2 regions of the Robertmurraya sp. FSL R5-0851 genome follow, and region 2 is predicted to be linked to the other one. Evidence: riboswitches for the same ligand, from Rfam matches in the RefSeq annotation. Region 2 holds a riboswitch; the other holds the start of a gene.
The links. Region 2 has a riboswitch for S-adenosylmethionine ahead of MKX65_RS20435 (ATP-binding cassette domain-containing protein). Riboswitches for the same ligand answer to the same signal wherever they lie in the genome.
Positions count from the first base shown of each region.

Region 1: linked by a shared signal. The riboswitch ahead of MKX65_RS14085 (methionine biosynthesis PLP-dependent protein) and the one ahead of MKX65_RS20435 (ATP-binding cassette domain-containing protein) in region 2 are both predicted to bind S-adenosylmethionine.

Region 1 covers NZ_JBBOOE010000001.1:2,739,744-2,752,065, forward strand. The annotation lists gene pflA (pyruvate formate-lyase-activating protein) at 1-636, shown strand, start outside; gene nadE (ammonia-dependent NAD(+) synthetase) at 674-1,498, opposite strand; gene MKX65_RS14040 (nicotinate phosphoribosyltransferase) at 1,511-2,980, opposite strand; gene MKX65_RS14045 (hypothetical protein) at 3,159-3,449, shown strand; gene yidC (membrane protein insertase YidC) at 3,476-4,174, shown strand; gene crcB (fluoride efflux transporter CrcB) at 4,209-4,556, opposite strand; gene crcB (fluoride efflux transporter CrcB) at 4,553-4,939, opposite strand; gene MKX65_RS14065 (DUF6501 family protein) at 5,023-5,226, opposite strand; gene MKX65_RS14070 (gamma-glutamylcyclotransferase) at 5,591-6,454, opposite strand; gene sda (sporulation histidine kinase inhibitor Sda) at 6,643-6,777, shown strand; gene MKX65_RS14080 (hypothetical protein) at 6,851-7,087, opposite strand; SAM riboswitch class I at 7,254-7,358, shown strand; gene MKX65_RS14085 (methionine biosynthesis PLP-dependent protein) at 7,439-8,545, shown strand; gene metC (cystathionine beta-lyase) at 8,549-9,736, shown strand; gene MKX65_RS14095 (bifunctional homocysteine S-methyltransferase/methylenetetrahydrofolate reductase) at 9,733-11,598, shown strand; gene metH (methionine synthase) at 11,576-12,322, shown strand, end outside.
Region 2 covers NZ_JBBOOE010000001.1:3,978,656-3,990,977, reverse strand. The annotation lists gene MKX65_RS20475 (heavy metal translocating P-type ATPase) at 1-1,311, shown strand, start outside; gene MKX65_RS20470 (metal-sensing transcriptional repressor) at 1,438-1,770, shown strand; gene copZ (copper chaperone CopZ) at 1,784-1,990, shown strand; gene MKX65_RS20460 (heavy metal translocating P-type ATPase) at 2,089-4,506, shown strand; gene MKX65_RS20455 (nitronate monooxygenase) at 5,310-6,272, opposite strand; gene MKX65_RS20450 (iron-containing alcohol dehydrogenase family protein) at 6,437-7,537, opposite strand; gene MKX65_RS20445 (MetQ/NlpA family ABC transporter substrate-binding protein) at 7,592-8,434, opposite strand; gene MKX65_RS20440 (methionine ABC transporter permease MetI) at 8,533-9,198, opposite strand; gene MKX65_RS20435 (ATP-binding cassette domain-containing protein) at 9,188-10,201, opposite strand; SAM riboswitch class I at 10,275-10,381, opposite strand; gene ilvD (dihydroxy-acid dehydratase) at 10,558-12,231, opposite strand.

The sequences.
Region 1 (12,322 bases), 1.2 Mb from region 2:
CATAATGCGGATACTTGGGAAATCGGAACTGGAAAACAGATGTCTGTTTCCGAAATCATCGATGATTTAAAAACATACTTACCTTTCATCGAGTCATCAGGTGGTGGAATTACTGTTAGCGGTGGTGAACCGCTTCTACAAATTCCATTTTTAATAGAACTCTTTAAAGAATGTAAAAAGCTAGGGATTCACACAACTATTGATTCTTCGGGCGGTTGTTTCTCACACGCGGAACACTTTCAAGTAAATCTTAAAGAATTATTAAAATACACTGACTTAATTCTACTTGATATCAAACATATTGACAGAAAGAAGCATATTTCCTTAACCGGAATGGCAAATGAACATATACTTGAATTTGCTCAATTCTTATCCGCTCATCAAGTTGCTGTATGGATACGACATGTTCTTGTACCAACCATTTCAAATGATCTTGACGATCTAAAAAAACTTGGGGATTTTATTGGTACACTTTCGAATGTTAAAAAGGTCGAAGTTCTTCCATATCATGAACTTGGAGTATATAAATGGGAAGCTCTTGGGATGGAGTATCCATTAAAAGGTATTCAACCACCAAGTGATGAAGAAGCCCAAAAGGCTCTTGAACTTTTAACTGCTTCAGTAAAATATGCATAATAAAAATGGGGAGCAATTAGATTTGCTCCCCGTTTGTTTATTTCCACCAATCATCAAACATCGTTGTTGGCGGGCGACGTTTATGTTCTGTTATGAGAAATCTCTGTTCAATTTTTTCTGCTACCTCATTCGCCACTTCTTTTCCTTCAAGAAAATCATCTAGTTCTTCATATGTAATTCCTAGTTCCATTTCATCTGCTTGACCTGGCTTTTGATCTAATAAATCAGCTGTTGGGACTTTTAAATAAAGACGTTCACTTGCACCGAGTTCTTTTAGTAGCTCGCGTCCTTGTCTCTTTGAGAGTCCAGATAGTGGCAGCAAATCTGCTCCCCCATCACCATATTTTGTAAAGAATCCTGTAACAGCTTCAGCTGCGTGGTCAGTTCCAACAACCAGTAAGCCTTCCTGCCCTCCGATTGCATATTGGGCAATCATTCGCATTCTCGCTTTTACGTTCCCCTTATGATAATCACGTAACGGTTCTCCTGCTGTTTTTTGATCATATTCAAACTTTACTGCATCTACTGCTTCCTTAATATTAAAAACGAATTCCTCATCCGGCTGTATAAACTTAAGGGAGCTTTGAGCATCATCTTCATCTTGCTGAATACCGTATGGTAAACGGACAGCAATAAACTTACATTCATAGCCTTCTTGCCTTAATTCTTCCACCGCTAATTGAGATAGCCTACCAGCTAGCGTGCTGTCTTGTCCCCCACTAATCCCTAATACTAAACCTTTTGCGGTTGTTTTCTTCACGTATGCCTTTAAAAAAGCAATGCGTTCGTTCACCTCTTGGCGAGCGTCAATAGAAGGCTTCACATGTAACTCATTTATTATAAGACTTTGAATATTTCTCAACTCTTCTCCTCCTTATCTTATATTTTGAGATTTAATATTCGCCTTAACCTCTGCTATATTTCTCATTTTGTTATCCCAACATTTTTGACTCAAGTCCACTGGGTATTCCTCTGGGTTTAGCGCTCTTGTATACTCCTCCCAAAGCAGTTTGAGATTTTCTTTTGCATAATTTTGCATTTCAACCAAACTTGGTACCTCATATACTTGCTCTCCGTTAATAAAGATATCCTCGTGAAGGTCCTTTGCTGTGAAATTCGTAATGAATTTACTAATATAGGTGTGAACGGGATGAAACATTTTAATTCTAGACTCTGCTTCCGGATGTTCCTCATCCATCGTAATATAATCGCCTTCAGATTTATGGTTTTCATTATTAATAATCCGGTATACCCTCTTTAGACCAGGGGTAGATACCTTTTCAGGATTACCACTAATTTTAATTGTATCAACAAGCTCTCCATTCTCACCCTCAATGGCCACGAGCTTATAAACAGCACCTAATGCGGCTTGGTCATATGCAGTGATTAACTTTGTACCTACTCCCCACGTATCAATCATAGCTCCCTGAGCTTTTAAGTTAATGATGGTGTACTCATCAAGATCGTTTGAGGCAATAATTTTTGTCTCCGAGAAACCAGCATTATCAAGCATTTCACGAGCTTTTTTTGAGAGATACGCAAGGTCTCCACTATCGAGACGAATACCAAGAAAATTAATTTTATCACCAAGTTCCTTAGCAACCTTTATCGCATTTGGTACACCTGATCGTAGTGTGTCGTATGTATCTACTAAAAACACACAGTCCTTATGTCTACGAGCGTATTTATGAAAAGCAATATACTCATCTTTATATGCTTGGACCAAAGAGTGAGCATGGGTGCCAGCTACTGGTATGCCAAACATCTTTCCTGCACGAACATTAGAGGTAGCCTGGAAACCTCCAATATAAGCTGCTCTTGTACCCCAAATAGCCGCATCCATTTCTTGAGCCCTTCTAGTACCAAACTCCATTCCCACTCCATCACCGATCACTTGTTTAATCCTCGACGCCTTCGTTGCAATTAACGTTTGATAATTTATAATATTAAGAAGTGCCGTTTCAATTAGCTGAGCCTCTGCTAATGGAGCTTCCACTCTTAATAACGGCTCATTTCCAAAAGCAATTTCCCCTTCGACCATGGAACGAATATTCCCTGTAAAGGTTAACGTTTTTAAATAATCAAGAAAGTCTTCCTTATAATGAGCAACTTCTCTTAAATATTCAATATCGCTATCTGAAAAACGAAATCCTCTTATGTAATCAATGACTTTTTCTAAGCCTGCAAAAATAGCATAGCCATTTCCAAAAGGCAAATTTCTAAAATATAAGTCAAATACTGCTTTCTTGTTGTGTATCCCATCCTCCCAATAAGTTTCTGCCATATTGATTTGGTACAAATCCGTATGTAAGGTCAAGCTATCGTCTGGATAGTCACGTTTCATTACTAAATTCTCCTTAACTTCAAAAATGCATTTTAACTTATCATAGCGAAACTACCTTTAAATGTCACGATTTTAGGTAAATTGTCAAAATAAATCCTTATTATCTTCGAATTTGCGTATGAGTTTATGATTTACTATACTTATAAGGAGAACATTCAAAAGAAGTGAGGTGATTTCGATGGATGAGATTCTCTTTGACTTAACAAATTTTTCAACACTTTATACCATTTATGCATCTGTCGTGATCAGCTTAATCCTTCGATTGATTTGGATCTGGAATATAGAGTATCACTTTCTTGACACTGTCTGTTCCTCGACAGATCTTAGCTCGGAGAAGAATCAAATTTTCTATAATCGGGCAAATGTTCACCATCAACACCCTGCTCTCGTCTGGATATGTCGGTACATTAGACGAAAAGTAGCAGGCAGTGATGATACAGATAGTTTCTTTCCTCCTTCATCCAGATAAAACAAAGAGATATGGAGGAAAGATACATGAGTGAATTTTTTCAAACAGTATTTGTAAACACCTTTTCAACCGCCATTCATGCCATTGCAATGATTTTTAACGGCAGCTTCGGTTTATCCATTATATTTCTTACATTAATTGTCCGACTTCTACTTATGCCACTTATGCTTAAGCAGTACAAAAGTCAGCAGCAGATGAAAGAGAAAATGGAGGCACTCAAGCCTGAATTAGATACGATCCAAGCAAAAATAAAGAATACAAAAGATAGCAAAGAGCAACAAAAGCTGCAGCAAGAAATGATGGGTTTATACCAAAAACACGGAGTAAATCCGTTAGCGATGGGTTGTCTACCCATGCTCATTCAAATGCCAATTTTGATGGGGTTCTACTACGCGATTCGGGGTTCTCATGAAATTGCCACCCACTCATTTTTATGGTTCAACTTAGGTGAGTCGGATATTTGGATTACTGCAATTGCTGGTATTGTATACTATCTACAATTCAAAGTGTCTATGTCTAACATAAGTGGAGATCAACAAAAACAAATGAAGTTCATGGGTCTCCTTTCTCCAATTATGATTGTCATGTTCTCACTTAATGCACCTGCTGCTTTACCGCTCTATTGGGCAGTTGGGGGGACTTTCCTTATTATTCAAACACTAATAGGAAAAAAATTATATCAAACACCTGCACCATCACTTACAGCTAACACAGAAAAAGCATAGCTAAAAGGTCTGCTCTAATTAGAGCAGACCTTTTTTATGCGAGCATAAATCCAATTGAAGCTAGGACCATCCCTAAACCGTAGCTCAATATCAAATATACGACGAATGCTTTATGTTCTTTTGATTGCCAAAGCTGTACCAGTTCAAGTTTGAATGTAGAAAATGTAGTAAAAGCACCCATAAATCCAACCCCTAAAAAGGAGTATACGTCTCCTCTTATCCCTTTACCTACCAACAAACCTAAAAGTAATGAACCTATTGCATTTATAAACAGCGTGCCGATAGGTATGGAAACGTTTATGTACTTTTTCGCAAGTAAACCAATTATATATCTAGCATTTGCTCCTATAAACCCACCTACAGCAATTAGAATGTAATTCATTGAACAACCACCCTTCTCTGCCCGACTCGGAAGCCGCCGAATGCACAGACCAGGCCACCTATCATACTAATAAATACATAACATATGGCTAGTAGATATTGTCCCTCCTGTAAAAGCGAGCTAAGCTCTACACTTAAGGTAGAGAAAGTCGTAAAAGAACCAATTAACCCCGTCCCAATAGCAGCTGCTAAATCTTCAGGGAGTTTCTTTGATAGCAGCAGTCTTGAAGTAAACCAGCCAAGTGCAAATGCTCCTAACAAATTGGCAAGCAGTGTTCCTAAAAATGGTAACCAGCCGCCATTGATGGCTAGCATATTGTAGTAAATACTATATCTCAACACACTTCCAATGGAGCCACCAAGCCCTATGAATAATAACCTCATAACATCCACCCTATTATTTAAAAAATGACAAATAAAAGAAAATACTGTTAGCTACCATGCTAACAGTATTATGTAGTCCGATGTTAAGCTTCTTTGAAATAATCTTTGTAATAGCCGCCAACTTTCCCACTATTATCTATTATAAAGTAAAATTCTTCTGTTTCATTTTTTACTTCGTACACGTTTCCTGTTGTTAATTTATTGTCGACGATATATTTTTCAGCTTTTGTGTGAACACAAGTTACCTTTTTTATTGTTTCTGACTCAGACCATTTTAGATGAATCACTACAGTCACTCCTTTTACATTATCTATCTTATTATAGAAAGTAAGTAACTACTTAGCAACTTTTTCTAAAAACTGCTTCCTAAAAGATCTAATTCGAAAATTCCTTTTTGTCACTTTTCGGACTTGGTTTTCTTCAAAGGTGAAAAATTCGCCTGTTATTATATTTTTTAAAGTGATATAACTGATTTCACATATGGTATCTAACCTAATAAACTCTAAATAGTTGTATTGTCGATTATTATACACCAGCTCATAATAGCCATTGTCTCTATTTCCACTCATGTTCTGACCCACTTTCTTAAGTTGGTGATAGTAAGTGTTTACCACAATGGATACTCGTATTAAACCGATGTACAATAAAAAATTAACTATGGCTCGACTTTTTTAGACGATCAAGTTCCGTTAGTAAATATTGATAATAACTATCACTCAATCTTCCTTTTGCCCCTCTAAGAATTTCAGTAGAATAATGGTCTGGTGGTGACAATTCGGGCATTTTGTTATAAACATGGAATGTCAAAACATCCTTTAACGTTTCCCCATCGATGTCCACATCCACAAAGGTAGGGCGATACCATCCTCCATAAAACCCCTCTCTCACAAATAAATAATCAACCCCTTCATATGGAGTTAAGTAAACTAATCCCTCGGTTTCACCACCATCTTCCACAATATCTGCTCTTCCTCCATCACTTACTCTGAAAAGGTATTTCATAGAGTATCCCTTTAAAACGGCAGCACCGACGAGGTTTTTAAAACAGTGATCCACGCCCGCCTTTCGGAATCGCTCATCATCCATACATGATCCATACGCAAAGTAGTATACTTGTTCAGGAGGATTTTCCATGAATCTATGTAATTTCCAATCTCCATGTGTGATTTTTTCGTTCTTGCTGGATTCATCCACATTCACATACACAAGCGCACCTTTAGTGCCTTTATCCGTATGAACAGTAACATTTGTTCTGTCATACAAATTAGACTCTCTCCCCTCTTCAAAATCCTCCAATGCGTCAAGGAGAGGTAAAAGATTTTTACTAACTTCATATAACTCACCATGCACCTTACCGGAATTATTTAGTTCTAGAGTAGGATAACCGTTACCTGTATCAAAAAGCTCACCATTAACCCATGCCTGTTCAGCTATGCACGTAGCTTCCCTGATTAATCCGTGATTCGTTTCATGTTTGCGTAAAGTTCCATAAACAAAAAGTGTGATCGTATCCATCCTTCTCCCCCATCATACAAACTATTTACCATATTTTATCATGAAAAAAATCATTACGTGAAAATCCTGTAACAGAATATTAATAATTTTATGGCAAAAAATATGGAGTTTTGGGTTTTCAAATGGATTGAAACCCGATACAATTATAAAAAGCTAGAAAATTCAGTCCATTTTAAGGAGGCTTTTAAATGAAGATTATGAGTAATGAAATGTTAGTTGTCTCGTATCGGAATGCATTGAAGTCAGGTGAAAATAAAGAATGGGCGAAGTTTTTGAAGAAGGAAATTGAGAAAAGAAACTTAAAACCGACAATTAAATCGTAGGACACAACCACCGGCTTCTATAAGCTGGTGGTTTTATGTATTGTACAAAATAAAGAAGACGGGGTTTCCCCGTCTATAACTGATTGATCATATTTAAGTACAGTTGTTGCGGGGGTTGACTGGAGAGTCGTTTCTCCTTTTGAGCTGATTCATTTATTTCTCTCATTTCAAGAGGAAAATCCACGTGACCACCTACAAAATAACCTTGAAGACTCTCACCTAAAATAAATAATTCAATTCCATCTTCGGTAACAAAAAAGGTGTCTTCATTCAACATATACCGATGATGACATCTGCTTTTCGTTTGCATGAATTTCCCTCCACTTTTTGTTCTCAAACCCATTATATATTAAATGTTCTGAATATTCATATAGTAAATTTTAGGAAATTGCGAAGAATATTGTCGTAAATTTGTAAAAAAGATTGACACTTAGCAATTTACTGTAGTAAAGTTAGAAAAAATTAAATGTTTTGATTTCTTATCAAGAGAGGTCGAGGGTCTGGCCCTATGAAGCCTCAGCAACCATCAATTTTTTGAAAAGGTGCTAATTCCAGCAAGTATTTTACTTGGAAGATAAGAAGAATGGCTCATGTTGATAACAAAGTCTTCTTCTTAGAGAGAAGACTTTTTTTTATTATTAGGATGTTGGGAGAGACTAGAATGTACAAAAATGAAACTAAGGTAGCGCAGATCGGGAACAGAAGTGAAACTCAAACGGGAACAGTAAATCCACCTGTTTACTTTTCGACAGCTTATCGACACGAAGGAATTGGCCAATCAACAGGCTTTGATTATATTCGCACAGGCAATCCAACAAGAAAACTTGTAGAGGCGGCAATTGCTGATTTAGAAGGCGGTGATCAAGGATTTGCCTGTAGTTCTGGAATGGCTGCTATCACTACGATTCTTGCAATCTTTGAATCTGGTGATGAATGGATCGTATCAAGGGACTTATACGGTGGAACCTATCGAATCTTAGAACAAGGCTTTAAAAAATGGGGACTTACGAGTACGTATGTACAAACTCATGACGTAAGCATTATCGAACAAGCCATTACTGAGAAAACAAAAGCTATCTTCATTGAAACACCAACCAATCCATTGATGGAAGAAACGGATATTCAAGCGGTTGCTGAGCTAGCGAAAAAATATAATATTTTATTAATTGTCGACAATACATTTTATACTCCATTACTTCAAAGACCGATCGAGCTTGGAGCTGACATTGTCATTCATAGCGCTACCAAATACTTAGGTGGGCATAATGATGTGCTAGCTGGCTTGATCGTTGGAAAAGGAAAAGAAGTTTGTGAACAGCTTGGATTCCACCACAACTCTATTGGAGCAGTTTTAAGTCCGTTTGACTCTTGGCTCCTTATTCGTGGGATGAAGACTTTAGCGCTTAGAATGAAACAGCATGAAACAAATGCAAGAGAGCTTGCAAGCTTTTTAAAGACTCATGAAAACGTGGTAGATGTTCTTTACCCTGGCCGTGGCGGAATGCTTTCCTTCCGAATTAAAAAAGAAGAGTGGGTTAATTCATTCTTACAAAATCTCAACCTTATTACGTTTGCTGAAAGTCTTGGGGGTGTAGAAAGCTTCATTACATACCCAGCTACACAGACACATGCGGATATTCCGGAAGAAGTTCGTTTTTCAATTGGCGTTTGTAATCGCCTGCTTCGTTTCTCTGTCGGAATCGAGGACGTGGAGGATTTAATTAAAGATATTGACCAAGCTCTTACTCGTTTAAGTTCGGAGGCATAAAAAATGACAATAGAACACAATTTTTCATTTGAAACAAAACTACTTCATAATGAACATAAATATGATCCTACTAACGGTGCTGTATCCGTTCCTATTCAACATGCATCCACCTTTCATCAGCACAGCGTCGATGAGTTTGGAAAATACGACTATGGTCGAAGCGCGAATCCAACTCGTGAAGCATTTGAAACAGTCATTGCTAACCTTGAAGAAGGTACAAACGGATATGCCTTTTCATCAGGTATGGCAGCCATTTCGACTGCTTTTCTTCTTCTCTCTCAAGGAGACCATGTAGTGATTACGGAAGACGTGTATGGTGGGACATACAGAATGGTAACGGAAGTCCTTTCACGTTTTGGAATTGAGCACACTTTTGTTGATATGACAGATCTTACAGCCGTAAAACAAGCGATTCGTCCGAATACGAAGGTTTTTTATGTAGAAACACCTTCCAATCCCCTTTTAAAGGTGACAGATATTCGAGCCATCAGTGACATTGCGAAAAGTGTTGGAGCTTTAACCTTTGTTGACAATACATTTTTAACACCTGCTCTACAAAAGCCATTACTTCTTGGTGCGGATGTGGTGCTTCATAGTGCCACGAAGTTTCTTTCTGGACATAGTGATGTAGTTGCTGGTGCGATTGTTGTAAACGATTCTGACCTTGCTAAACAGATTGGATTTTTGCAAAATTCTTTTGGCGCTGTTTTAGGTGTTCAAGATGCTTGGTTAGTTTTACGAGGAATTAAGACACTATCGGTTAGGATGAATTTTTCCATAAAATCTGCCTTACAAATAGCCAACTTCCTACAGAACCATCCTTCTGTGAAAAAAGTTTACTACCCTGGACTTACTGACCATCCACAGTACGAAATACAAAAAGAACAATCAGAAGGTGCCGGAGCCGTTCTTTCGTTTGAACTTGAAAGTGAAGAAGCCGTAAAACAATTCGTTGAATTAACAGAGATTCCCGTATTTGCTGTTAGTTTAGGCGCTGTTGAATCGATCCTCTCTTACCCAGCGAAAATGTCACATGCGGCAATGCCGATTGAGCAACGCTTAAAAAGAGGAATCAGTCAAAGTCTCCTTCGCCTTTCTGTTGGATTGGAACATCCAGATGATATCATCAAGGATTTTTCTGCGGCACTTGAAACAATAGCAGCCAAAAATCAAGGAGAGATAGTAAGATGAACCTCTTAAATAAACTGAAAAAAGACATTGTCATTGGTGATGGTGCAATGGGTACCCTTCTCTACTCTTATGGAACGGACAGTTGTTTTGAAGAGTTAAACTTGTCGCATCCGGATGATATTTTAAACATTCATAAAGCCTACCTGCGTGCAGGAGCGGATGTTATTCAAACAAATACCTATGCTGCCAACTCCTTAAAACTGCAAAGATATGGACTGGAAGATTCTGTTGATAAAATTAATCGAGCTGCTGTAAAAATTGCAAAACAAGCCATTACAAATGAGAGCTTTGTTGTAGGTACGATTGGTGGGAACCGCGGAATCCGCCCGAACTCCTTCTCTATAGAGGAAATTGTCCAAAGCTTCTCACAGCAGTTACATTACCTATTGGACGAAGACATTGATGGTCTGTTACTTGAAACCTACTACGACTTTGATGAAATGGAAGCGGTCCTTCCATATGCAAGAAAGGAAACAAATTTACCTATAATTGCTCAAGTTTCCATGCAGGTCCCTGGTATTATGCAAAACCGAATGCCCATTAATGAAGCCCTCTTACGTTTAGAGAGTCTTGGTGCGGATGTAGTGGGTGTGAACTGTCGACTTGGTCCCCATCATATGCTTGAAAGCTTGGAACAAGTTGAATTACCTAAAACAGCACTTTTATCCGCTTACCCAAATGCTAGTCTTCCTACGTATACTGATGGAAAATTCCATTATGAAGGAGATGCAGATTATTTCCGAAAAAGCGCACTGGAATTCAGAGCTCAAGGTGTTCGTCTTTTAGGAGGATGCTGTGGTACGACTCCAGCCCATATTGCGGCCTTTGCTTCAGAGCTAAAAGGGACTTTACCGGTGACGGAAAAGCAAGTGGAAGTAAAAAAAGAAGTGGTTCAAGTGAAACCTGTACAACCAAAGCGTACAGAACGTCCTCTCCAGGATATTGTTAAAGAAAGATCATCCGTCATTGTAGAATTGGACCCACCTCGTAAGCTGAACACAAAGAAATTTTTTGAAGGAGCACAAGCACTTAAGGAAGCTGGTGTTGATGCTATTACATTAGCTGATAATTCCCTAGCATCTCCAAGAATCTGTAATACTAGCTTGGCTCAATTGACAAAAACTAATATTGGCTTACGACCACTTGTTCACATTACTTGTCGTGATCGAAATATTATTGGTCTTCAATCTCATCTTATGGGCCTTCATACCCTAGGATTACATGATATATTAGCTATTACAGGCGACCCTGCCCGTGTCGGTGATTTTCCGGGTGCGTCATCTGTATATGACGTATCTTCATTTGAACTCATTAGCATGATTAAGCAGTTTAATGAAGGTCTGTCCCCTACTGGCAAGGATTTAGGGGAAAAAGGTGTATTTTCAGTTGCTGCCGCATTTAATCCAAATGTAAAATATATTGATAAAGCTGTTTTACGACTGGAAAAGAAAGCAAAGTACGGAGCAGATTACTTCATCACTCAACCAGTGTATTCAGAGGGAAAACTGATAGAGATTTACAATGCAACTAGGCATATTTCTCAACCTATTTACATTGGGTTAATGCCACTAACTTCGAGTAAAAATGCGGAGTTTCTTCATAACGAGGTACCTGGAATAAAAATTTCTGATTCTATTAGAGAGCTAATGGCTTCTTTAAAAGATGATCCTATTCAGTCAGCTAAGGAAGGAATTTCAATTACTAAGTCATTGATTGACGCAGCTTCTGAATTGTTTAATGGAATTTATTTAATTACTCCTTTTATGCGCTATGAAATGACCGCACAGCTCGCTACCTATACAAATACGATAAACAGCCAAGTGTTAAGGAGGAAGCTGAATGCAAACAGCATCGTTAAATGAACAACTAAATAAACGAATTCTCATCATGGATGGTGCTATGGGTACGATGCTCCAACAAGAAGCATTAACAGCTAAGGATTTTGGTGGAGAGGAGTATGAGGGTTGTAATGAAATTTTGAACCTCACCGCTCCAAATGTGATTGAAAAAATTCACCTAGAGTACCTACGTGCAGGAGCCGATATTATAGAAACCAATACATTCGGTGCAACTAGTCTAGTATTGGATGAATACGATTTAGGTTCTAAAGCGTATGAAATAAATGTGGTCGCTGCCAAGCTAGCCAAAAAAGCAAAGGATCAAATTTCTACACCTGAGTGGCCACGCTTTGTCGCAGGTTCCCTTGGTCCTACAACCAAAACATTAAGTGTAACAGGCGGAACAACCTTTTCTGCTTTAGTTGAAACATATGAGGAGCAGGTACTCGGTCTTCTTGATGGGGATGTTGATTTACTACTTCTAGAAACTAGTCAGGACTTGTTAAATGTAAAAGCTGGATTTTTAGGAATACAGAGAGCCTTTGACCTTCGAAACAAAAAACTCCCTATTATGATTTCTGGGACGATAGAACCGATGGGAACAACGCTTGCTGGTCAATCCATTGAAGCCTTTTATATTTCCATTCAACATATGAACCCTATAGCAGTTGGACTAAATTGTGCAACAGGACCAGAGTTCATGCAGGATCATATTCGTTCCCTTTCCTCCCTATCAAACTCTGCAATC
Region 2 (12,322 bases):
CTTGAGGTAAAGGTAACAAAACATGTGGAAGATACGACGATTGCGAAAATCATCCATTTGGTTGAAGAAGCGCAAGCGGAAAGAGCTCCATCACAGGCATTTGTTGACCGCTTTGCAAAGTATTACACACCCATTATTATGTTATTCGCTCTTGGAGTTACAGTTGTTCCGCCGTTATTGTTCGGCGCTGAGTGGAATGAGTGGGTATATCAAGGGTTGGCTGTGTTAGTGGTTGGTTGTCCATGTGCTTTAGTTATTTCCACACCTGTTGCTATCGTAACAGCCATTGGAAATGCAGCAAAAAGAGGCGTTTTAATTAAAGGTGGTATTCATTTAGAGGAAATGGGAGCCATAAAGGCGATTGCGTTTGATAAAACCGGTACATTAACTAAGGGCATCCCGGTCGTCACCGACTATGAAACCGCTCCGAATATTCCTGCCAACGAGACTTTTGCCATTATAGCAGCACTAGAAAAGGTCTCTCAGCATCCACTTGCCACGGCTATTTTAAAAAAGGCTGATCAATGGGAATTGAATTACGACCATTTAGAACTGGAGGATTTTACATCTGTCACGGGAAAAGGGATCGTTGGGAAAATTGCTGGAACGAAGTATTATGTGGGAAGTCCAAGTTTTATTCATGAACAGTTGGAGGGTGGCTTGGCAACAGTTTTTCGTGAAAAAATTACTGTGCTCGAGGAACAAGGAAAAACAGTGATGGCTGTTAGTTCATCCCAACAGTTCCTAGCATTAGTGGCAGTGGCCGATGAGATTCGAGAAGAAACAAAATACGTGGTACAACAGCTTCACTCACTCGGACTGCAAAAGACTATTATGCTTACAGGAGACAATGAAGGTACGGCAAAGGCAATTGGACAAAAGGCAGGAGTAAACGAGGTAAAAGCGAATCTTCTTCCTCAAGAAAAGCTCTCTTTTATTAAAGAATTGCGTGCTACTTATCAGCGGGTGGCTATGGTTGGTGATGGTGTAAATGATGCACCAGCCTTAGCAGCTTCCTCCGTTGGCATTGCGATGGGAGGAGCAGGAACTGATACGGCCCTAGAAACAGCGGATATTGCGCTTATGGCTGATGATTTGAGAAAGCTTCCATTCACGGTGAAGTTAAGTAGAAAGGCATTAACTATCATTAAACAGAATATCACCTTTTCACTTGGTATCAAGCTATTGGCGTTATTACTCGTGGTTCCAGGTTGGCTAACATTATGGATTGCCATCTTTGCGGATATGGGAGCCACGCTAATTGTGACGCTGAACAGCCTTCGATTGCTGCGGGTAAAAGATGAATCATAGGGCTTCCTTATGGGGAGCCTTTTCTTATAGAATCCTGTTCAAAAATTATCCATATATTTCTTTTATTTTTAATTTACATACTATACAGGGGTATGCTATTATTAACTCATAAAAGGAGGGAGTCATATGAATCAAGATGATTCTTTGCTATATGAAGAGGAAATCTGCCATAGCAGTGATCGAAAAAGTCACCATTCAGATAAAGTGAAAGGCAATCTTGTCACACGACTAAATCGCATTGAAGGTCAAATTCGAGGGATCAAGGGATTAATTGAAAAAGACACCTATTGTGATGATGTTATTACACAAATCTCCGCCACTCAATCGGCTTTAAATAGTGTTGCGAAAATATTGCTTGAGGGTCATCTAAAGGGCTGTGTCGTAGATCGACTACAAGAAGGCGACATGGAAGTTTTAGATGAAGTATTGGTTACCATTCAAAAATTAATGAAAAAATAAGGAGTTGTTAATGATGGAAAAAGTTACATTACAAGTAGAAGGTATGTCATGTGGACACTGCGTAAAAGCAGTAGAAGGTAGTGTTGGGGAATTAGCTGGAGTATCAGCTGTAAAGGTTAATCTAGAAAATAAATCTGTTGCTGTAGAGTTTGATGCTGACAAAGTATCATTGGATACAATCAAAGAAACAATTGATGATCAAGGTTATGATGTAAAGTAAATAGAAAAGCGGAGCTAGACAAAAAGACAGCGTGCTAGAAATAGCACGTTCTCTTTTCAAAAAAAACATACCCTATATAGGTATAAGGAGTTTTTCATATGAGTGAAAAAGTACTAGAAAACCAATTTCAAATTTCCGGTATGACTTGTGCTGCATGTTCTACTCGCATTGAAAAAGGTCTGAAAAAAATGGACGGAGTTACGGATGCCAATGTAAATTTAGCTCTCGAAAAAGCGACGGTAAAGTTTGATGCCTCTGTGACAGGACCAGCTAACATTCAAGAGAAAATTCGTGCGCTTGGATATGACGTGATTACTGAAAAAGCCGAGCTAAATGTGACTGGCATGACATGTGCAGCATGTTCCACACGTATTGAAAAAGGGTTAAACAAACTTGACGGTGTCGTCGGTGCCAACGTGAACCTCGCTCTAGAAAAAGCAGCTGTTGAATACAATCCAGCGGCTGTGTCTGTTACGGATTTGATTCAAAAAATAGAAAAGCTTGGATACGGGGCAACTGTAAAATCCGACGAAAATGAAAAGGAATCAGTCGACCATCGTTTACAGGAAATCCAAAAGCAGCAAAGAAAGTTTCTCTTCTCTTTAATCTTATCTCTTCCACTTTTGTGGGCAATGGCCGGGCATTTTTCATTTACCTCCTTTTTATATGTTCCCGAAGCGTTTATGAATCCATGGGTACAAATGGCATTAGCGACACCTGTCCAATTTTTCATCGGTAAGCAGTTTTATGTGGGTGCCTATAAAGCACTTCGTAACAAAAGTGCGAACATGGATGTGCTCGTGGCACTAGGAACATCTGCTGCATATTTCTACAGTATGTATCTTGCCATTGGAACGATTGGCCACAACGGACACGGAGTCGGATTGTATTTTGAAACAAGTGCGGTATTAATCACATTAATCATATTAGGAAAATTGTTTGAAGTGAAAGCAAAAGGGCGATCCTCGGAAGCAATTAAAAAGCTCATGGGGCTTCAAGCAAAAACAGCTCTTGTTGTTCGTGATGGAGCGGAAGTAGAAATTCCGTTAGAGCAGGTAGTAGCTGGCGATGTGTTGCTGGTTAAGCCTGGGGAAAAGATTCCAGTGGATGGCGTTATTTTAGAAGGACAGTCTGCCCTTGATGAGAGCATGCTGACAGGTGAAAGTGTTCCAGTTGATAAAACAGTTGGTGATCTGGTTATTGGAGCCACTCTGAATAAAAATGGATTCTTAAAGGTGCAAGCAACGAAAGTCGGGAAGGACACAGCTCTTGCGCAAATTATTAAGGTGGTAGAAGAAGCGCAAGGATCAAAAGCGCCGATTCAACGCTTGGCGGATTCGATTTCAGGCATTTTTGTCCCTATCGTAGTCGGTATTGCCGTTCTAACCTTCCTTGTTTGGTTTTTCTGGGTCGCACCAGGGGACTTCCCAGAAGCATTAGAAAAGTTAATTGCCGTGTTAGTGATTGCTTGTCCTTGTGCACTTGGGCTCGCTACACCAACTTCAATCATGGCAGGATCCGGTCGTGCAGCAGAATACGGTATTCTTTTTAAAGGCGGAGAGCACTTAGAAATGACGCACCGTATTCAAACGGTCATTCTTGATAAAACAGGTACGATTACCAATGGAAAGCCGGTATTAACGGATGTAGTAACTACCATGAATGAAGACGAATTCTTATCTTTGGTCGGTTCGGCTGAGAAGCAATCTGAGCATCCTCTTGCGCAAGCGATTGTGGAAGGAATTAAGGAAAAAGGAAGTGCGCTCGTCGATGTGTCACAATTTGAAGCAATACCTGGTTTCGGAATTAAGGCCATGGTGGCTGAAAAAAATGTGTTAGTCGGTACACGCCGTTTGATGAAGAAATACGAAATTGATGTATCAGAATCCGTTCTCGAAAAGATGGTCTCTTTTGAGAAAGAAGGGAAAACCGCGATGCTAGTAGCGGTTGATGGTGCTTTTGCTGGTATCGTTGCCGTTGCTGATACAATTAAAGAAACGTCACGTTCAGCCATTGCACGCTTGAAGGATATGGGACTTGAAGTCATCATGATTACTGGTGACAATGAGCAAACGGCTCAAGCAATCGCAAAAGAAGCAGGAGTGGATCGCGTCATTGCTGAAGTGCTTCCAGAAGGAAAGGCTGAGGAAGTGAAAAAGTTGCAGGAAGCTGGAAAGAAAGTGGCGATGGTTGGCGATGGAATCAATGATGCTCCAGCTTTGGCAATTGCTGATATTGGTATGGCGATTGGAACAGGTACCGATGTGGCGATGGAGGCTGCGGACATTACGCTCATCAGAGGTGACTTAAACAGCATTGCAGATGCCATCTTTATGAGCAAAAAGACGATCACAAATATCAAGCAAAATCTATTTTGGGCATTCGCCTACAACACATTAGGCATTCCAATTGCCGCACTTGGCTTCTTAGCTCCATGGCTTGCTGGAGCAGCCATGGCCTTCAGCTCCGTTTCAGTTGTGTTAAATGCATTACGGTTACAGCGAATGAAGCTTTAAAAATAAAGAGTGTGTGCTCCGACAACCGTCGGGGCATTTTTATTTGGTTTGGCACTTACGGCACTTTGTGGAAGGAAGTAGAGGGTCCTCAGGTCATAAAGTAACTTTTATGACGTGTGAGGCTAAGGAAAAGGAAGGGGAGAAGTTATAAAGTGAATGTTATGACCTCTGAAGCATGAAAAAGGAAGAGCATCTGTTATAAAAAATATAAATAGTGGAGTCTAGCTTGTGATTCCCGTGAACGCAGAAATCACAAGCTAGCGGTAACCAAAGAGGCAGTTAGATTCCCATGAACGTAGAAATCACAAGCCAGCTGTAACCAAAGAGGCAGTTAGATTCCCGTGAACGCAGAAATCACAAGCTAACGGTAACCAAAGAGGCAGTTAGATTCCCGTAAACGCAGAAATCGCAAGCCAGCGGTAACCAAAGAGGCAGTTAGATTCCCATGAACGTAGAAATCACAAGCCAGCGGTAACCAAAGAGGCAGTTAGATTCCCATAAACGCAGAAATCACAAGCCAGCGGTAACCAAAGAGGCAGTTAGATTCCCATAAACGCAGAAATCACAAGCCAGCGGTAACCAAAGAGGCAGTTAGATTCCCGTGAACGCAGAAATCACAAGCCAACGGTAACCAAAGTGACTGTTTGTTTCCCTCTAACCAAAGAAAATGGTCCCAGTGGTAACCAACCCTACCTATCAAAGCTATTAACAAAAGCCAGCCACCAAAACCCATCCCCTCAAGACAGATAAGTAGAACAAAAAAACTGAGAGGGTTAGCCACTTGAGCTAACCCTCTGAGTTTTTTATTTACTGATGGCTACACGATACTCGTTTGTTAGATTTTCAAAGATTTTTTTCACAGGAAGTATCTCTTTAATTTCATGAACTCTGGCTCCTGCAAACACAAGACCATTTTCGACATCGCCAGCCATTGATTTTAAAAGGGAGTCAAGGGTACAAAATCTATACGAGCAATTTTTCAAGCAATCCATGCATTTCGTAATTTTTAGCTTTTCAGAAGTAGTGATTAAGTCTGTAAAGTGATTTGCAATCGCACGACCGTGAAGACCAACTGTTGTTTTAACGAGCAGTGTATCTTCCTTCGTCGCTTCGACGTATTTCTGCTTAAAGGAAAGTGGGGCATCACATTCCTCGCTCGCAACAAACCGAGTTCCCATTTGTACTCCTGAAGCTCCCATGCTGATCGCTTTAGCAATGTCTGCTCCTGTCATGATTCCTCCCGCTGCAATAACCGGGATCGATACAGCCTCCACCACTTCAGGAAGAATCTCAAATAATGGACGTTCGGTCCCGAGGTGGCCACCCGCTTCATGTCCTTCAACCACAACTGCGGCAGCACCAAGGCGCTCTGACATTTTCGCTAGCTTCGCAGAAGACACTATAGAAAGAACGGGAATACCCGCTTTCTTGCCCCATGCATACATATCCCGTGAAATCCCTGCACCTGAAATAATAAAATCGACCTTTTCTTCAAGTGCCGCCTTCATTTTCTCAGCAAAGTCATTCATTGCAAATAACACATTAACACCAATATATCCTGCATCCTTTTTCACAAGCGCTTTAGCTTGACGAATATGGTTTCTCATTTCTTCAACGGAAATCCCTGTGCCCGAAATTATGCCAATTCCACCTGCATTTGCAACAGCAGAGGCAAGCTTGCTAAGGGAAATGCCTACACCCATGCCACCTTGTATGATGGGAGCTTTCGGAAGCATATGTCCAATTTTTAACTGAGGAAAATTCATGATCATCACCCATTTCTTTTAATCTCCATTAGATTCTAGCATGTAGTATGGGAGAAGGATGTGATATATATTACTAGGTACTAAAATTTGATAATAATAGTTGGTAACATTTTGTGAACATTGAATAAAAAAAACTCCATTTGAATAAAAAACCCCTTGTTCTGTTAGACAAGGGGATCAACAAATGTTTCCAGTGATAGAATTGCGGTTAATATATCGTCTGAAGTAAAGTCTTTCTCCAAGTAATGAATGGACTCACTAGAAGCTACCGTTCTCTCGGCAATTGCTTTGAGTTTTTCGAGATTATCGCGGTTCAGCTCTAGATCTCTTAATTGTATTGGAAGCTCTAAAGCTCTGTAAAAAGGAAGAAGGGAGGCAACCTCTTCTAAATTTTCCTCGAGCACTAGCTGAACAAGTATACCGTACGCTACTTTTTCACCGTGCAATAGATGATGGGTTTCATGAGCTACCGTTAATCCATTATGAACCGAGTGGGCAGCAGCAATTCTCCCGTACCGGTCTCCGAAACCGCCAACCATGCCACCAGCCACAATGATCGTTTCAATAACTTGAAGAAAAGCAGGTGAAGAAGTTTTTGCTTCCATCGCGTTCAGTGCAGTTTGACTATGTTCAAGTAAAACAATCTGGCAAAGCCTCGCACTTTGATGGGCGATTTTTACAGGCAACGGAAGATCTTGTAAGTCGCGTACTAACACATCAGCTTCGTACCATTTGGCCAATGTGTCTGCAATCCCTGCTCGAACATACTTAATTGGTGAATGAAGAATGATACGCGGTTCTATTAAGACGATTAATGTACTTTTCGGAAAAATGGTGTAATGCGTGAATTCGCCTTCTTCTGTATAAAACACACTTAACGGAGTCCAAGCAGCGCAGGTGGAGGCAAGAGTTGGGATAAGAATGGCTTCTTTGTTTGTTTCATTTGCCACTGCCTTTGCCAGATCAAGTACTTTTCCTCCGCCTATACCTATGATGGCGTCGATGTTTGTGTCATTGGCTATCGTTGAGATTCGCTGTACCTCTCGTAGTGAGCATTCTCCATGATAGGGAACAAAGGTTAGCTTTACATCTTGCATATTTGGAAAATAGGATGATGCTGCTTTCCAAGATTGTTCTCCGTGAATTACTAAGCAATGATTAATTGAATTCAAGAGAAGTAGATTTTCAAGGTCATCAAACGAACCCTCATGACATGCATAATAAGAGGGAGCTCCACGCACTTCAAGTTTTTTCAATGTATTCATTCCTTTCTAGTAAAAACAACGCCGGGTAAGGGCGTTGTTTTTTATGTTTATCAATTAGCGATTTACCATCCATTCTGGTTTACCAAAGCCTTGGAAGTCCTCGTCGATGATGGTTTCAAATTCTTCTGATTCAACAACTTCTTTCAGATCTTTTGCAAATTGGCTGTCAATATTCTTTGTATCTACCGCCACACGGTTACGGTATTGATCTGGCATATTTTCAAGCTGTAATGCGTCTAATAAGTCCATTTTTGCTGCTAAAGCGAAGTTTCCTGGTACTGCAGCAAGGTCCACGCTGTCAACCGCACGTGGAAGCTGAGCTGCTTCAATTGGTTGGAATACTAGATTTTTTACGTTCTTTTCTACGTCTTTTTCTGAAACCGTTAATGGGTCAGCATCTGCGTTTAATGAGATTAACCCAAGATCTTCTAAAATTAAGAAAGCACGTGCTGCATTTGTTGGGTCATTTGGGATAGCAATATCAGCTCCATCCGAAATTTCATCTACAGAAGTAAACGTCTTAGAGTAGATCCCCATTGGTGCAGTTGGTACGGAAATAACGTCAGATAGTTCAATCTTATTTTCTTTTGCGAAGTTTTCCATGTAGATTTTGTGCTGGAATAGGTTTGCGTCAATGTCTCCCTTGGAAAGAGCGAGATTTGGTTGAACATAGTCACTGAATTCAACTACTTCTACTTCATAGCCTTTTTCCTCTAATAAAGGCTTAATTGCGTTTGAAACCATGTCACTGTATGGACCAGACGTTGCTCCAATTTTCACTTCTTTTTTCTCAGTCGCCTTTTCCTCAGAAGAAGATGCCTCCTCAGAACTTCCACCGCAAGCTGCAAGCACGGCGATTGCAATTAAAACTACAAAACTCAAAAATAACTTTCTCATCGTAAATACTCCCCCAATAATTTTTATGGTGTCTGTCACCCTTCGTGGACAGTTGGTGCGTTTTTGTCCTTCTGGGATGGACAGTGGTTAAATGTGATTTATTTTTTATTTACTGCCTTTGCAAGTCGGTCACCGAAAAATTGGATGAGCTGGACTAAGCAAATTAAGATGATAACGGTGGTAATCATGACGGTATTGTCGTAGCGGTAGTACCCAAAGCGGATGGCAAGGTCTCCGACACCGCCTCCACCGACGATTCCCGCCATGGCGGAGTAAGCAACTAAGCTAATAATCGTAATGGTCACACCTTGGATGATCCCTGGCTTTGCCTCTGGAAGAAGAACTTCTTTGATGATCATCCACGGAGAAGCCCCGACAGCAACCGCTGCTTCAATCACTCCTTTGTCGATCTCTCGCAGTGACTGTTCTACCAATCTAGCAAAGAAAGGAATGGCAGCGACCGAGAGTGAGACGGATGCTGCTGTTGGTCCAATTGTTGAACCAGCAATCAAATCTGCTAAAGGCAAAAGTGCAATGAGCAGGATGATAAACGGAATCGAACGGATCATGTTCACTAAAAATCCAACAATTTGATTAAATAGGGAATTCTCTAAAAACAATCCGCGGTCGGTAACAAACAACAGTACTCCTACTGGCAATCCGATAATCATAGCTACTGCAATTGATATACCGACCATATAAATCGTTTCAAAAAAGGCTTTGTTCAAATCAGGTAGTAATTCTATCAAGCTATCAAGCGGCATCTCGGATCACCTCCAAGCTTTCTGTGCGAGATGTGATGTATTGTATTGCTTTTTCTACTTCGGCAATATCACCTGTGAGTTCCATAATGAAGATTCCAAGTGGAGTTTCTTTTATGTACTCGATCTTGCCGTGTAAAATATTGCCCTTTACTTGGAACTTCTGAAGCGCGTCTGAAATTACTGATTCCTCTGCAATTGCCCCGCGGAAATGAATCTTTACAATTTTTCCTTTGCTTGAAGTTAGCAAGTGATCTGGTAAATCAAATTGAAGAATGGTATTAATGAATTCTTTCGTCAGTTCATTCGTTGGATTTGAGAACAAATCATAGACATGACCTTCCTCAACAATTCGCCCGTCCTGCATAACTGCCATTCGATCACAAATCTCTTTTACAACTTCCATCTCATGTGTGATCAGTACAATCGTTAATCCTAGCTCCTGGTTAATCTTTTTTAACAAAGATAAAATCGATTTCGTCGTGCTTGGGTCCAGGGCAGAGGTGGCTTCATCACAAAGCAGAACGGAAGGGTTATTTGCTAAAGCTCTCGCAATTCCTACACGTTGCTTTTGTCCACCGCTTAGCTGAGAGGGATACACATCACGCTTATCTGACAAGCCGACCATTTCAAGTAGATCGGTGACTCGATTATCAATTTCTGCTTTTGATTTATGTGCAGCCTTTAAGGCAAAAGCTACGTTTTCAAAAACCGTCTTTGAGCTTACGAGATAGAAGTGTTGAAAGATCATCCCAATTTTTTGACGAGCAGTCCGAAGCTCCTTTTTCCCAAGTGTGGTAAGGGATACCCCATCGATTTTAATTTCCCCTGAGGTCGGAGCCTCTAATAAATTCAAGCAACGTAGTAATGAACTTTTCCCAGCACCGCTATAACCAACGATTCCAAAGATTTCCCCTTTGTTCACCGTTAATGACACATGGTCCACACCCGTTACTTCACCTTTTTTTGTTTGGTAGACTTTCACCAAGTCTGTTACTTCGATCATTTATGTCACCCCTTAAGCTATGAAAATACAAAAATGCCTCTTTCCAATCAGAAAGAGGCATCGTTATATATACGACTTATCTTTCAGAATGGAATCATTCTGTAGGAAGTGGCACCGTTCCATGAAATGGAGGTTGCCGGACGTCATAGGGCCTAATCCCTCGGTCACTCTTGATAAGTAAAAGGTCTTATTAATTTGTTACATGAATCATAAATCTAATAGGGGAGAAGTGTCAACAGCTGTTTTTGGTAGAAGGAAGTAGAGGGAGCGCTTACATAACTGAGGCTGTAAGTGGAAAAAAATTTTAAAAAATAAAACACCCATCACAAAAAAAGTGAATGGGTGCCAAATTAATATTAGATTTTCATAACTCCACCGGTGCTAGCAGATGTTACAAGCTTCGAATAACGAGCTAGATAACCCTTTTTCACCTTAGGTTCAAAGCCTTTCCAGTTTGCTTTACGCTCTGCCCATTCTTCGTCAGAAAGAACAACATCCATGGAACGAGCGTCAACATCGATGATAATCTGATCTCCATTTTGGATAAACGCTAATGGTCCACCTTCTGCAGCTTCTGGTGATGCGTGTCCGATAGACAATCCACGTGAAGCACCAGAGAAGCGGCCATCTGTTACAAGAGCAACCTTTGCACCAAGTCCCATTCCCATGATTTGAGAAGTTGGGGCTAGCATTTCAGGCATACCAGGTCCACCTTTTGGTCCTTCATAACGGATTACTACAACGTCGCCTTCTTTCACTTTTCCGTTTGCAATGCCGTGAAGAGCTTCGTCTTGTGAATCAAACACAACAGCAGGTCCTTCATGGCGGTTTCCACCCGTGATTCCACCTGTTTTAATGATGGCACCATCTGGAGCAAGGTTTCCGAATAATACAGCAAGTCCACCCTTTTCACTAAATGGATTATCAATGGAATGAATCACATCATAATTCTTAACATCACAGCCAGCGATATTTTCACCAAGTGTTTTCCCTGTAACGGTTAATGTATCCAGGTGAAGGGCGCCTTCTTTCTTGGATAATTCGTTTAGAACCGCAGAAACTCCGCCTGCTTCATGCAAGTCTTCAATAAACACGTCAGAAGCTGGAGCAAGCTTTGACAAGTGAGGAACACGAGCCGCTACTTCATTGATTCTTCCGATTGGATAATCGATTTCTGCTTCATGAGCTAATGCTAAAGTATGAAGTACAGTATTGGAAGATCCACCTAATGCCATATCAAGGGCAAACGCGTTATCGATTGCTTTTTCTGTAACGATATCACGAGGCTTAATATCCTTTTCAATCAGTTCCATTAACTGTGTTGCTGATTTCCTAACGAAATCTCTACGCTCAGGCGCTACAGCTAAAATCGTTCCATTACCAGGAAGAGCCAATCCAAGCGCTTCTGCTAAACAGTTCATCGAGTTTGCTGTGAACATACCTGAACAAGATCCACATGTCGGACAGCCAAACTGTTCTAATTCTAATAGTCCCTTGTCATCAAGTTTTCCAGCTTGGTATGCACCAACGCCTTCGAATACAGAAGAAAGTGAGATCTTTTTGCCATCGCTAGTTACTCCAGCCTTCATTGGTCCACCGCTTACAAAAACAGTAGGGATATTTAAACGAAGTGATGCCATTAACATACCAGGAGTAATCTTGTCACAGTTCGGGATACAAACCATTCCATCAAACCAGTGAGCAGCGACAACCGTTTCAACCGAGTCAGCAATGATTTCACGGCTTGGTAGCGAGTAGCGCATGCCGATATGACCCATTGCAATTCCATCATCGACACCGATTGTGTTCATTTCAAATGGAACTCCACCTGCTTCACGGATAGCGTCTTTGACAATTTTCCCGAACTCTTGTAAGTGCACATGTCCTGGCACGATATCAATGTAGGAGTTAACTACTGCGATAAATGGCTTACCAAAATCCTCTTCTTTTACCCCAGCCGCACGCAAAAGGCTTCGGTGTGGTGCACGATCAAATCCCTTTTTTATCATATTACTTCTTAATTCTGCCAAAATAATTCCCTCCCAATCTATTAAAAACCAATGGTGTTAATGTTTTAAATTATTAAAAAATTTTAACAAATAGAAGGAGAATTGTAAAGAA